DNA from 3 places in the Martinezella sp. CNPSo 3959 genome. Region 1 is predicted to be linked to each of the others. Evidence: riboswitches for the same ligand, from Rfam matches in the RefSeq annotation. Region 1 holds a riboswitch; each other region holds the start of a gene.
What was found. A riboswitch is a leader RNA that binds a small molecule or an ion and turns the genes downstream of it on or off. The one in region 1 is predicted to bind thiamine pyrophosphate.
Positions count from the first base shown of each region.

Region 1 (4,210 bases):
CCATGCCCTGTCCATCGATGCGGCGCAGCGCACGCCCGCCGGTGAGGCCATGATCGTCGGGAGCGCGAAACAGCGTCATGGCGCCAAGCACAAGGAGGGTGACGACGATCTGCAGCAGCGACAGCATTACGGCGCGGCCGGGATCGAAATCGAAGCGGAGCGCCTGGTAGATCGCCACTTCCAGCGTCGTTGCGGCCGGACCGCCGCCGAGGATCAGGACAAGCGTGAAGCTGGTGGCGCAGAGCATGAAGATCAGGCCGGCGATGCCGGGAATGAGGCCGCGCAGGATAGGCCATTCGATGAAGCGGAAGACCGAGATGGGCCGCATGCCGAGTCCGCCGGCCACGAGCCAATATTCCGCTGGCACACGCTCCAGTCCGGCCAGCATAAGCCGGCAGGCGAGCGGCATGTTGAAGAAGACATGCGCAAGCAGGATACCGGCCAGGCCATAGATGCTGACGGGCTGCGACAGGCCGAGTGCTGATAGCGCCTGATTGATGAGGCCCTGCCGGCCCCATATGCCGAGCAGGCCGAGTGCACCGATCAGCACTGGCAGGCCCATCGGCACGGCCATCAGCCGGATCAGCCACAGCCGGCCGGGAAAGCGCGGCTGGCGCGCCAATGCGCGGGCGACCGGAATGGCGAGCACAATGGAGAGCAGTGTCGAAAGCACCGCCTGCAGCAGTGTGAAGCGCAGGATGCGCAGCAGATATGGGTCTGTGAGCGAGGTGTCGCCGCCGGATTCGATGCCGGCGGAGAGGAGAACAAGAACGGCGATCCCGACGAAGAGCGCAATGCTGCCGAGGCTGAACGCCCCGCCGGAAATAGCGCGTCTTCGCTCGGGTGCCGTGAGTATGATCAAGGCATCAGTTGCCGCTGGTGGCGGTCAGCCATTCGTCGATCCAGGCCTTGCGGTTCTTGTCGACGTCGGCAGGGCTCATCAGGAAGGTCTTCGACGGCACCACGAGCTTGCTGAAGGCATCCGGCAGCGGCTCGGAAGTGTCGGCGGCCGGCATCATCCAGTTGCTTGTCGGAATGATGTCCTGGAAGCCGGTGGAGATCATGAATTTCAGGAAATCGCGGGCAAGTTCCTTGTTCGGCGAGGACTTGATGAGGCCGGCGACCTCGATCTGGATATAATGCCCTTCCGAGAAGGCGGCGGCCCGATAGCGATCGGTCTTGTCCTCGATCATGTGATAGGCCGGCGACGTCGTGTAGGAGAGCACCATCGGCGCTTCGCCCTTGGTGAAGAGATCATAGGCTTCCGACCAGCCGGGGGTGACCGTCAGGATGCGGCCTTTGAGCTTCGCCCAGGCATCTGCGGATTTGTCGCCATAGATCGACTTGACCCAGAGCAGCAGGCCGAGACCCGGCGTCGAGGTGCGCGGATCCTCGATGACGATCTTCTGCGCGGGATCGCCCTCGACGAGATCCTTCATGCTCTTGGGCGGGTTCTTGACCGTCTGGCTGTCATAGATCACGGCGAAATGGCCGTAGTCGTAGGGCACGAAGACGTCGTCCTTGAAACCGCCGGGAACCTTGAGGGCCGAGGTGTCGACGCCGCTTGCGTCGAAGAGGCCGGTATCCTTGGCTTCGTCGATGAGATTGGTGTCGAGGCCGAGAACGACATCGGCCTTGGTGCCCGTTCCTTCCAGCTTGAGCCGGGAGAGAAGTGCAACGCCATCGGTGACGGCGACGTAATTGACCGTGCAGCCGCAGGTCTTTTCGAAGGCGGCCTTGACCTTGGCGCCAGGACCCCAGTCGGCGGTGAAGCTCTCATAGGTGTAGATGGTCAGGGTCTTGTCGGCTGCAGCGGCAGGCTGCGCGGCAAAAAAGGTCGTTCCGGCGGCAAGGGCCAGGCCGGCGAAGAATGACAATAGCGAACGGTTATGCATGGTCGCGCCTCCTCCTAGAGCCGGATGATTCCAGGTCTACCGACCTAAAATCTGAATCTGCTCTAAAATCAAATAATTAGGGCATGATGTCGTCCGAAAACCGTTTCCGTTTTTCGGCATCATGCTCTGGGTTTCGTCTGAAGGGGAAAGGGCGCTATGATTTCGTCACGCGTCTAATCCCTCCGCCGGTGTTAGCCGGATCAGGTTCCGCGGGTTGGCCGGTGAAAGCCTCTCAGCCAAATGTCCTGAAGGACATAAGGCACCCCGTTAGAGCGTCGGCAGATTTAGCCCTGTGACGGAGGGATGACAAGGGAAATGATTCCCTTGCCGATTGCAGCATGAAGGATTTACTCGGCAGCCTCCGCGACCGCCGGGCTTTCGAATTTCTTCGCGGCACTCGGGAGCTGCACATTCTTCAGCGTCAGCGAGGTCAGGAGACCAAGCATGCAAATGCCGGCTGCCGTCATGAACAACGGACTGAAGGCGCTCGCATAGGCGTTGGCGACGGCCTCGCGGGTTATCTCGGGCAAGGCGGCCATCATCTTCGGCGTCAGCTCCTCGATGTTCGGTACGCCGGATATGGAGACACCAACATTGCCGAGTTTGGCGGCGATGATGGCGCCGTAAATGGAGATGGCGATGGAGGCGCCGCCCATGCGCGACAGCGTGACGGCGCCGGTCGCAGCGCCGACGTCGCGCGCTGCCGCTGCATTCTGTACGCCGATAACGGGCACCTGCTGGGCAAGGCCGATGCCGATGCCGTGCAGCAGCATCAGGCCGCCAATGAGGACGATGGGCGTGCCGGCATGGACGAAGGCGAGCGAAGCGAATGCGATGGTGCTGCAGGTGGCGCTGGCGACGGCAAACGGCTTGTAACGGCCTTTGGCCGCGATCAGCCGGCCGGCGGAGAGCGAGCCGCAGACGATGCCGCCGGTCAGGAGAATGAACAGCAGCCCGGCCATGGAGGGCGAAAGGCCTGTCGTCGTCTGCAGGAAGAGCGCGAAGTAATTGACCATGCCGATAGCGACGGCACCGCTGGTGATCGAGAGGATCAGCAGAAGGCCGAATGTCGGATTGCGGAACAGCGTCATCGGCACAATCGGCTCGGGTGCGCGGCGCTCGATGAAGACCCAGGCGATGGCGCAGATTACCCCGAAGGCAATAATACCGAGGCATTGCGGCGATAGCAGCGACCCGAAGAGTTCGCTTCCGTCGGCAGCAAGCACAATGCTTGTCGTCGTCAGGGCAAGGACGATGGCGCCGGCATAATCGATCTTCGGACGGCGGGCAGGCTTGCGGTAGGGCAGCATGAAGGCGAGGCCGGCAAGCACGATGAAGCCGATCGGCACGTTGACGAGGAAGATCGAACGCCAGCCGAAAAGATCGCTCATCGTGCCGCCGAGAACGGGGCCGATGGCGCCCGACGCCATCAGCACGAGGCTTGAATAGCTCTGGTAGCGTGCGCGCTCGCGCGGCTCGAAGAGATCGGCGTTGACAGCAAAGATCGAGACCATGATGCCGCCACCGCCGAAGCCTTGAAGGACGCGGGCGGCGATCAGCGTATCCATCGAGACGGCCAGGCCGCAGACGGCAGAGCCGACCGTGAAGATCGCGATCGCCGTCATCATCACATATTTGCGGCCGAAGAGATCACCGAGCTTGCCGTAGACGGGCATGACGGCGGAAAGCGAGAGAAGATAGGCCGAGCCGATCCAGCCGAAGCGATCCAGATGCCCGAACTCGCCGACGATCGTCGGCAGTGCCGTTGAGACGATCTGGTTGTCGAGCGTTGCCATGAACATGGCAGTCATCAGAAAGAGGAAAAGAATAAGCCGCCGTTTGTGATCCGCCACGAGCGGTGTGAAGCTTGTCTGCATGTCCATGGAGCAAGAACCCGAACTGGGCCGGAACGCTGCGCTATCGAACGAATGCGCGGGACGCCCGGTCTTCATGAGTGAATATATGTGCTATTAGCATATAATTGTCAATGGCAGGTGAATGCCATTTGCATGTTTTGTTTCCTCGCGACCTCTGCTATGCTTTAGGGATGACATCTGCGCCGAATACAAAAGATATCGAAGTTCCGACGCTGGCCGAAGACGAGAAGTTTCTACGCATCGGTCAGGCGATGATGCGCATGCGCTTGCTGACGGGCCGTCGCATGATCGGCAGGCTCGCCATTCAACACGTGGCCCCGGGGCTTGAGCTTTCGCATCTCGATGTGCTCGATGTCGTGCGGCGGGCGGAAGATACGGGCGAAGTGACCGTCGGCACGATTGCCGAGCTCTTGCGCATCGATCCATCGCGCGCGAGCC
Region 1 is NZ_JBXSOV010000006.1:196,959-201,168, reverse strand. Features, by position in the region: gene thiP (thiamine/thiamine pyrophosphate ABC transporter permease ThiP) at 1-859, opposite strand, end outside; gene thiB (thiamine ABC transporter substrate binding subunit) at 867-1,895, opposite strand; TPP riboswitch at 2,056-2,172, opposite strand; gene AC13RE_RS16000 (MDR family MFS transporter) at 2,243-3,778, opposite strand; gene AC13RE_RS15995 (MarR family winged helix-turn-helix transcriptional regulator) at 3,943-4,210, shown strand, end outside.

Region 2 (4,210 bases), on a different contig from region 1:
CCCCTGTGCAGTCGACGATCTCAGAGAAGCTATGGTCATCCACGAGCACGTCGATAAAGGTGACGCCTTTTGCAGATAGATCGTCCTTCAACGATTGCAGGACCTCGCGGGGATTGAGATGTGCTTCCTGCGGAAAGAACAAGCCCTGGCGAAATCGGCCGGCAAGCGAAGGTTCAAGGGTGGCGATGTCGTCTTCGTCTACCCAGCGATAGTCCGTCGTGCGGCTGGCGAATCGCCTCAGTTCGTTTTGATCGCGGTTCGGCGCAACGACGAGCGTTCCATTGCGGATGATCTTGCCAGGCAGAATCGCTTCCCATCGATCGGCGGAATCACGGCCGAGCGTCAGCACAGCCTCATCGGCGCTTTCCCGCTCGCACCATGGCGCCAGCATGCCGCCGGCAAGCCAGGAGGCGGCGCAATGAAAATTCCGGCCTGGATCTGAGATCGTGACCTCCGCTCCGCGCCGGATCAGCTCGTGAGCGACCGTGAGGCCGGCAACGCCGGCCCCTTTAACGAGGATGCGCATGTCACTCGGCCGGCTGTGCAGGGGTTTCGACCGGCATATAAAGGTCTCCGCCCTCTCGATACTTGGCTGCCATGGCTTCCAGCCCTTCCTTCTGCGCTTCGGCGCGGATGTCGTGCGAAATCCGCATCGAGCAGAATTTCGGGCCGCACATCGAGCAGAAATGGGCCACCTTATGAGCTTCCTTCGGCAGGGTTTCGTCGTGGAAGCTGCGAGCCGTGTCCGGGTCGAGCGAAAGGTTGAACTGATCTTCCCAGCGGAATTCGAACCGGGCGCGCGACAGAGCATCGTCACGAACCTGCGCGGCCGGATGACCTTTGGCGAGATCCGCCGCATGCGCTGCGATCTTGTAGGTGATGACGCCTGTCTTGACGTCGTTGCGATCAGGCAGACCAAGGTGCTCCTTCGGCGTGACGTAGCAGAGCATCGCCGTCCCGAACCAGCCGATCATGGCAGCGCCGATGCCCGATGTGATGTGGTCATAGCCGGGCGCGATATCCGTCGTCAGCGGCCCGAGCGTGTAAAAGGGCGCCTCGCCGCAGACGGAAAGCTGCTTGTTCATGTTTTCCTTGATCTTGTGCATCGGCACATGGCCGGGGCCTTCGATCATCACCTGGCAGTCTTTTGCCCAGGCGATCTTCGTCAACTCGCCCAGCGTCTCCAGTTCTGCAAATTGCGCGGCGTCGTTGGCGTCAGCTATCGAGCCGGGGCGCAGGCCGTCGCCGAGCGAGAAAGACACGTCATAGGCACGGCAGATATCGCAGATTTCCTCGAAATGCTCGTAAAGGAAGCTCTCGCGATGGTGATGCAGACACCACTTGGCCATGATCGAGCCGCCGCGCGAGACGATGCCGGTGACGCGATTGACGGTAAGCGGGATGTAATGCAGCCGCACACCGGCATGGATGGTGAAGTAATCGACGCCCTGTTCGGCCTGCTCGATCAGGGTATCGCGATAGATTTCCCAGGTCAGTTCCTCGGCAATGCCGCCGACCTTTTCCAGCGCCTGATAGAGCGGCACAGTGCCGATCGGCAGCGGCGAATTGCGGATGATCCATTCGCGGATGTTGTGGATGTTACGGCCGGTCGAAAGGTCCATGACGGTATCGGCGCCCCAGCGCGCGGCCCAGACCATCTTCTCGACTTCCTCCGCCATGGAGGAGGTGACGGCGGAATTGCCGATATTGGCGTTGATCTTCACCAGGAAATTCCGGCCGATGATCATCGGCTCGCTTTCGGGGTGATTGATGTTGGCCGGAATGATCGCCCGGCCGCTCGCAACTTCCTGGCGGACGAATTCGGGGGTCACATGATCCGGAATATGGGCGCCGAAGCTTTCGCCATCGCGAATCAGGGCTTCTGCCTTCGCCTTGCGGCCGAGATTTTCGCGGATGGCGATGAATTCCATTTCCGGGGTGATGATGCCGGCGCGTGCATAGGCGAGTTGGGTGACCGCCTTGCCGTCTTTTGCCCGCAGGGGCTGCCGCTTGGCCGGAAACTCGGGCGTCAGCCGTTCGCCGGTGACGAAACCATTGTCTTCAGGGCGCACATGCCGGCCTTCATAAGCCTCGACATCGCCGCGGCCGAGAACCCAGTCGCGGCGCAGCTGAGACAGGCCTTCCTCGATGCGGATATCGGCGCCCTCGATCGTATAGGGGCCGGAAGAATCATAAACAATGACAGGCGGCTCGCCCGAGGTCGGATGGACGCTGATTTCGCGCATCGGCACGCGGATGTCCGGGTGGATCTCTCCGGGAACATAGATTTTCGTGGATGCCGGCAGCGGTCCAGTGGTTACGGTCGGAGTGAGGTTCTTTGCGGCAATATTCATGGTTTGAGGCTCCAAGTTGCAGTTGGAGACCCAGTCAATCAGCCGGAATGATGGAAAGACGCCGGCATGGAATCCACGCGGGAATCCGAAGCCTTCAAGCGCTCGCACCGTCCCTACGCCAGTATGAACTGGATCAGGTTCAACGGGTCACTGCGCCACAGGAGGCAAAGCCTCATTGTCCAGCAGTATCTCAGCCCCTTGCCGGGACCCCCCTGGTGAATACGAAAAGGCTATGCCTTACCCTTGTTCTCTGTCAACCCCGCAACGACGGTCGCGTTTTCTCAATCGATTGACCAATGTGGCGCGGGGGCGGCGTGGATTCTATTGGGGCGAGCCTCCGATAGGCGCATCATCATCTTCGATGACGCTGCTCTTGATTCATGCCCGTTCCCGCATAGATGGTGCGGATGAAAACTCTGGATCGCGAGCCTCATTGGGGAAGCCTGTCTCGATTTGGTGCGAATTCTTAAACCTTGGCGACGCCGACTATTCCGGCAGTAAAAGGCGCAGCCAGCCGCCCGTTGCATTTAAGCAACAGCAATCAAGTCTAATGCCGGGGCAGGTTTCACAGAATTGACAAACATACGGGCTGTTTGTAAACCAAATATAGGACATAAACTGTCTTACGGACGAGCAATCGGCCGGATCGGTAGAGGCATTTCAAAACCTTTGCCGCGGGGTGAATTATGGAGGTTAGAGGGGACTCAAGCCGACATCAGGTGCGTATCTGCCGGACTGCCCGGTTGCGTTCAAACCGACGTAATCCTCAGGGTGGTGTTCCAGCTTTGTACTCGCGGTAAATTGGAATGCATATTGCAACCAGGAGTTTAAAATGAACATCAAGAGCCTTCTTCTCGGCTCCGCTGCTGCGCTGGCAGCAGTTTCTGGCGCCCATGCGGCTGACGCGATCGTCGCTGCTGAGCCCGAGCCGCTGGAATACGTTCGCATCTGCGACGCCTACGGCGCTGGCTACTTCTTCATTCCAGGCACCGAAACCTGCCTCAAGATCGGCGGCCGCGTCCGTACCGAAGGCGAGTGGTACGATGCCTACAACCCGAACAGCCATAACGGTACGCTGTGGCACACCCGTGCGGAGCTGAGCGTCGACACGGCAACCGACACCGAATACGGCCCGCTGAAGACCAACACGGTCATCCGTTGGGATTGGAATGACGGCAACTCCACCTCCACGAAGCTGCTGTTCGCAAACATCAGCCTTGGCGGTTTCCTCGTCGGTAAGGCTGACTCGCAGTACAACTCCTACATCGGTTATGCCGGCGACGTCATCAACGACGACGTGATCTATGACGGTCCGTACGAACTCAACCAGTTGACCTACAACTACGACGCCGGCAACGGCTTCACGGCTGTGATCTCGGTCGAAGACTCGAACTCCAGCGGTTCTGGCGCTTCCTATGGCTCCAGCTGGTGGTCTGACGACAAGGGCAACCACTACGCTCCCGACGTCGTTGCCGGTGCTGGCTTCAAGTCCGGCGCATGGGGCTTCAAGGTCGTTGGCGGTTATGACTCGATCGTCGAAGAAGGCGCCATCAAGGCTCGTGTCGATGCTGACTTCGGTACCTTCTCGGCCTTCTTGATGGGCGGCTGGAACACTGACGGCGACAAGCTGAACAAGTATGCCGGCACCAACCTCGATCGTTCGGCTTGCCCGGTTAACGATGCATCGAAGTGCGGCTGGGGTGACTGGGCTGTTTGGGGCGGCGTTGGCGTTCCGATCAACGAAAAGCTGAAGTGGAACCTGCAGCTCGCCTACACCGACTCGAAGATCTTTGCCGCAACCACCAACGTCAAGTGGAACCCGGTCAAGAACCTGCTCATCGAGCCGGAAGTCTCCT
Region 2 is NZ_JBXSOV010000007.1:204,548-208,757, reverse strand. Features, by position in the region: gene thiO (glycine oxidase ThiO) at 1-526, opposite strand, end outside; gene thiC (phosphomethylpyrimidine synthase ThiC) at 528-2,354, opposite strand; TPP riboswitch at 2,447-2,578, opposite strand; gene AC13RE_RS17355 (porin) at 3,187-4,210, shown strand, end outside.
Region 2: another riboswitch for thiamine pyrophosphate. It lies ahead of thiC (phosphomethylpyrimidine synthase ThiC); the one in region 1 lies ahead of thiB (thiamine ABC transporter substrate binding subunit).

Region 3 (4,210 bases), on a different contig from region 1:
CCAGGATCGCATCGATCCGGGGTGCCGACGCTTGGTTAAGGCCAAGCAAGCACAACAGATCCTCCCGCACGCGCCCGATTTCGCGATCGTAGACAGTCGTCGGCGAGCTTGTTTCCATCTCCCGCCTCAGATCCGCGTAAAAGGATTCGACCGCGGCAAAGGCGGCAGCGGATATGGTCGATGCCGTCGACGAACCGAAAGCAAGATCTTCGGGCCGGGGCGCCGGACCATAGCCATACATGTTGAGCCCGGTGAGCGGATCGCAATCCAGACGTTCATCGCCACCCGACACCAAGTGTTTCAGCAGCGCATCCCTCGCCTCGCTCTGTTGCCTCGACAACGCACCCGTAGTCGCATTTTTATCCAGGGCACAATCGTCAGCAACTTGCTGCATGGAGAAGCATTCCTCTTTCGCCAATGTCGACACGCTTTGCAGAATCGCGCTGCGGTCTACGCCGAGCGGGGGGAGCCTCGGCAGTCGAACATTACGCTTCACAAGATGGAGCGAGGCTGACTTGCCAGGCCGGCAGCGCCAGCAGTAAGCGCAATAAAAAAGCTCGCGATCCGGAGGGTCGCGAGCTCATTTCTGCAAGGCGAATTGTCGGGTCAGCCGGCAGCTTCCAGCTTATCCTGCGTCTTCGTCTCGAAGTCGCTGGCATCGTGGCGCTCGCGCAGCTGCTCGGATGGATCGCCCGACATGCGGTTGACCATGCGGCCGCGCTTGACGGCAGGACGCGAGTAGATTTGCTCGGCCCAGCGCTGCACGTTCTTGTAGTCCTGCACCTGCAGGAACTCGGTCGCACCGTACTGCCACCCCTTGGCCAAACCGCCGTACCACGGCCAGATGGCGATATCGGCAATCGTATAGTCGCTGCCGGCGATATATTCGCTTTCAGCCAGACGGCGGTCTAGCACGTCGAGCTGGCGCTTCACCTCCATGGCAAAGCGATCGATCGCATATTCGATCTTCGTCGGCGCATAGGCGTAGAAGTGACCGAAACCGCCGCCGAGATAGGGAGCGCTGCCCATCTGCCAGAACAGCCAGGAGATGCATTCGGCACGCGCCGGCTGCTCGGTCGGCAGGAAGGCGCCAAATTTTTCGGCGAGATACATCAAAATCGAGGCCGATTCGAAAACGCGAACCGGCTTCGGGCCACTGCGGTCGAGCAAAGCCGGGATCTTCGAATTCGGATTGACGTCAACGAAACCGCTGCCGAACTGGTCGCCCTCACCGATCTTGATCAGCCAGGCATCATATTCCGCGCCGCTATGACCGAGCGCCAGCAGCTCTTCCAGCATGATGGTGACCTTCACGCCGTTTGGCGTTCCAAGCGAATAGAGCTGAAGGGGATGGCGTCCTACCGGCAGTTCCTTCTCGTGAGTCGGGCCGGCAATCGGGCGATTGATATTGGCGAACTGGCCGCCATTGGCCTTGTTCCAGGTCCAGATTTTCGGCGGGGTATATTCGGCAGGGCCGGTCATGGGCATCCTCCTTTTTCGGGAATCGAATTTGGGCGATCTTCGATGTAGCGCGCTACATAGATCGCACATAGGGGCCGCTCTTCATTTTTGCGAGAGGAGAATGCGCACTCTTTAACGCGGAAGCGCTCTTGCCGCCTGGGTTAGGGCGCGACTCTTCGACCGCGTTAGGCCATTGGCAAATGTCTGGAGGTTCATGAAACGAAAAAGCCTGCCGCGGGAGGAGGAGCGGCAGGCTTTTTACAAGAACCGAACAGCGGATGGGAGGAGGAGTTCCGCTATTCCTGCAGCCGTCCCTGGGAGGAGGATAAGGACGTCTGCCAAGCGAAGGGATGCGGGAGGAGATGCATCGCTTCGATGAAGACGAACATACCAGTCTTTTGCTCAGTTCATAGGCATTTCTTTGCAAGGCAGTTATGCGCCATGCGAAAACCGGGCAGCTGAGTCAATCGCAATCTTCAGCCAGCGCGGCGAAGAATGAGCGGGATACCCATAAAGCAAAAGCGCCTGCTCGGAGGAACAGGCGCTGGCATAATGCATGCTTTATAAGGAGCCGGTGCGGCCGTTAGCGAGCGATCGCTGCGCGGGCAACGTTGCGGATTTCGCCGCGATCGATACCCAGGTCGTGCAGTTCGCGCGTGGACATACGGCCCAGTTCGGCGACCGTCTGACGATACTTGCGCCAGTTATTGAAAGAGCGTGCTACGTTCATGATGATCCCCTTTCCTTGGGCTTTCGAAGCTGAGCTGCCGTGCTTGGCGCTCCCGTCGCTTCGATGAGAAATATATAGTCGAAACCCTCGGCTTTTTGCAGAGCTAAGGAATCACTGCACCTATGCACATACTGCATATGTCGCCCGAAAAGCAGGCGGTCGTCATCCTGTCGATCACGCCTGCCTTTGCGATTTGCTGATGACAGCGCCTCCTTTGTCTGCGAAAAGAAGAGAGATGAGAGACAGGGGCGTCCGCCATCCGGCGGGCTGAGAAGCACCCTTCGAACCTGAACCAGATCATGCTGGCGGAGGGAGTCGCTCGGGACCTCGCGAAGCTGAAGCACGTCGTCCCTACGCGTCTCGCCGCCTGAAAGGGGCGATATGCAAGACCAAATCACACCGGGCAATCTACTTCGCACCATGCGGGAAAGCCCTCTCCTGGTGCAATGCATCACCAATTTCGTCGCCATGAATATCGCGGCCAATGTGATGCTTGCCGCCGGGGCATCGCCGGCAATGGTACATGCCGAAGAGGAAGCCGGCGAGTTTGCCGCTATCTCCGGCGCACTGACGGTCAATATCGGTACACTCTCGTCCGGCTGGCTTGCGGGCATGCTGACGGCTGCGAGGTCGGCAAGCAATGCCGGCAAGCCCTGGGTCCTCGATCCCGTCGCCCATTATGCGACCGCATTCCGTCGCGATGCCATCGCGCGCTTGCTGGAACTAAAGCCGGCAATCATTCGCGGCAACGCATCCGAAATCATCGCGCTTGCCGGCGGCACGAGCCGCGGCCAGGGCGTCGATAGCAGGGATGCCGTCGAACAAGCCGAAGATTCCGCCCGACTGCTCGCCGAAAGGCACGGCTGCGTAGTGGCAGTCACCGGCGTTACGGATTTCGTGACGGATGGAGGGAAAGCGCGGCGCATTGCCGGAGGATCGCCGCTCATGCCGCAGGTGACGGCACTCGGCTGCTCCCTTACTTGCCTTGTCGGTGCGTTTGCGGCGGCAGCTCCAGATGATCCTTTCGATGCGACCATAGCGGCGCTTGCCGTCTTTGCCGTTGCCGGTGAACAGGCGGGAGCAATTGCAGATGGCCCAGGCTCTTTCTCCTGGCGCTTCCTCGATGCCCTTGCCGCCCTCACCCCGGAAACGCTGGATCGCGACGCAAGGATATCGGCAGCATGAAACAAGACTTCGATCTATCGCTCTATCTCGTCCTCGATCCGCTGCTATGCCGTGATCTCGGCATGGTGGAGACGACGCGGGCGGCGGTGGCCGGTGGCGCTACCATCATCCAGCTTCGCGACAAGGAGGCTTCGACCGCCGCCATGATCGAGACCGGCCGCGCCCTCAAGCAAATCCTGCACGGAACGAATGTCCGGCTGATCGTTAACGACAATGTCGAGGCCGCCATCGCCATCGGCGCCGATGGCCTTCACATCGGCCAGGAAGATATGAATGCCGCCGACGCTCGCCGCGTGATCGGCCCGGACATGATCCTCGGCCTCTCGGTGGAGACGGAGGCCCTCGCCTCCGCCATCGATGCCCGGATTGTCGACTATGCCGGGATCGGCCCGATCTTTGCCACGCCCACCAAGCCCGACCACAAGCAGCCGATCGGCTTCGACGGGCTTGCCCGCATCGTCAGGCTTTGCCCCGTTCCATCAGTCGCGATCGGCGGCGTGAAGGCAGAGCATGCCGCGAGCGTTTACTTAGCCGGCGCCGATGGTCTTGCGGTCGTCTCGGCCATATGCGGCCAACCGGACCCGCAAGCCGCGACAACCATCATCGCGAAAGCCATCAAGGAGGCTCGCCAATGATCCGCAATGTCTTATCCATCGCTGGCTCCGATCCCTCCGGCGGCGCTGGCATCCAGGCCGACCTGAAGGCTTTCTCGGCCCGCGGCGTTTATGGAATGGCGGCTCTGACTGCTTTGACGGCGCAGAACACGCAGGGCGTCTCCGGCGTCCATCCCGTGCCCCCTCATTTCGTGGCAGACCAGATCAATGCGATCTTTGC
Region 3 is NZ_JBXSOV010000014.1:73,261-77,470, reverse strand. Features, by position in the region: gene AC13RE_RS23725 (hypothetical protein) at 1-394, opposite strand, end outside; gene yghU (glutathione-dependent disulfide-bond oxidoreductase) at 607-1,482, opposite strand; gene AC13RE_RS23715 (DUF1127 domain-containing protein) at 2,045-2,191, opposite strand; TPP riboswitch at 2,426-2,522, shown strand; gene thiM (hydroxyethylthiazole kinase) at 2,573-3,376, shown strand; gene thiE (thiamine phosphate synthase) at 3,373-4,011, shown strand; gene thiD (bifunctional hydroxymethylpyrimidine kinase/phosphomethylpyrimidine kinase) at 4,008-4,210, shown strand, end outside.
Region 3: another riboswitch for thiamine pyrophosphate. It lies ahead of thiM (hydroxyethylthiazole kinase); the one in region 1 lies ahead of thiB (thiamine ABC transporter substrate binding subunit).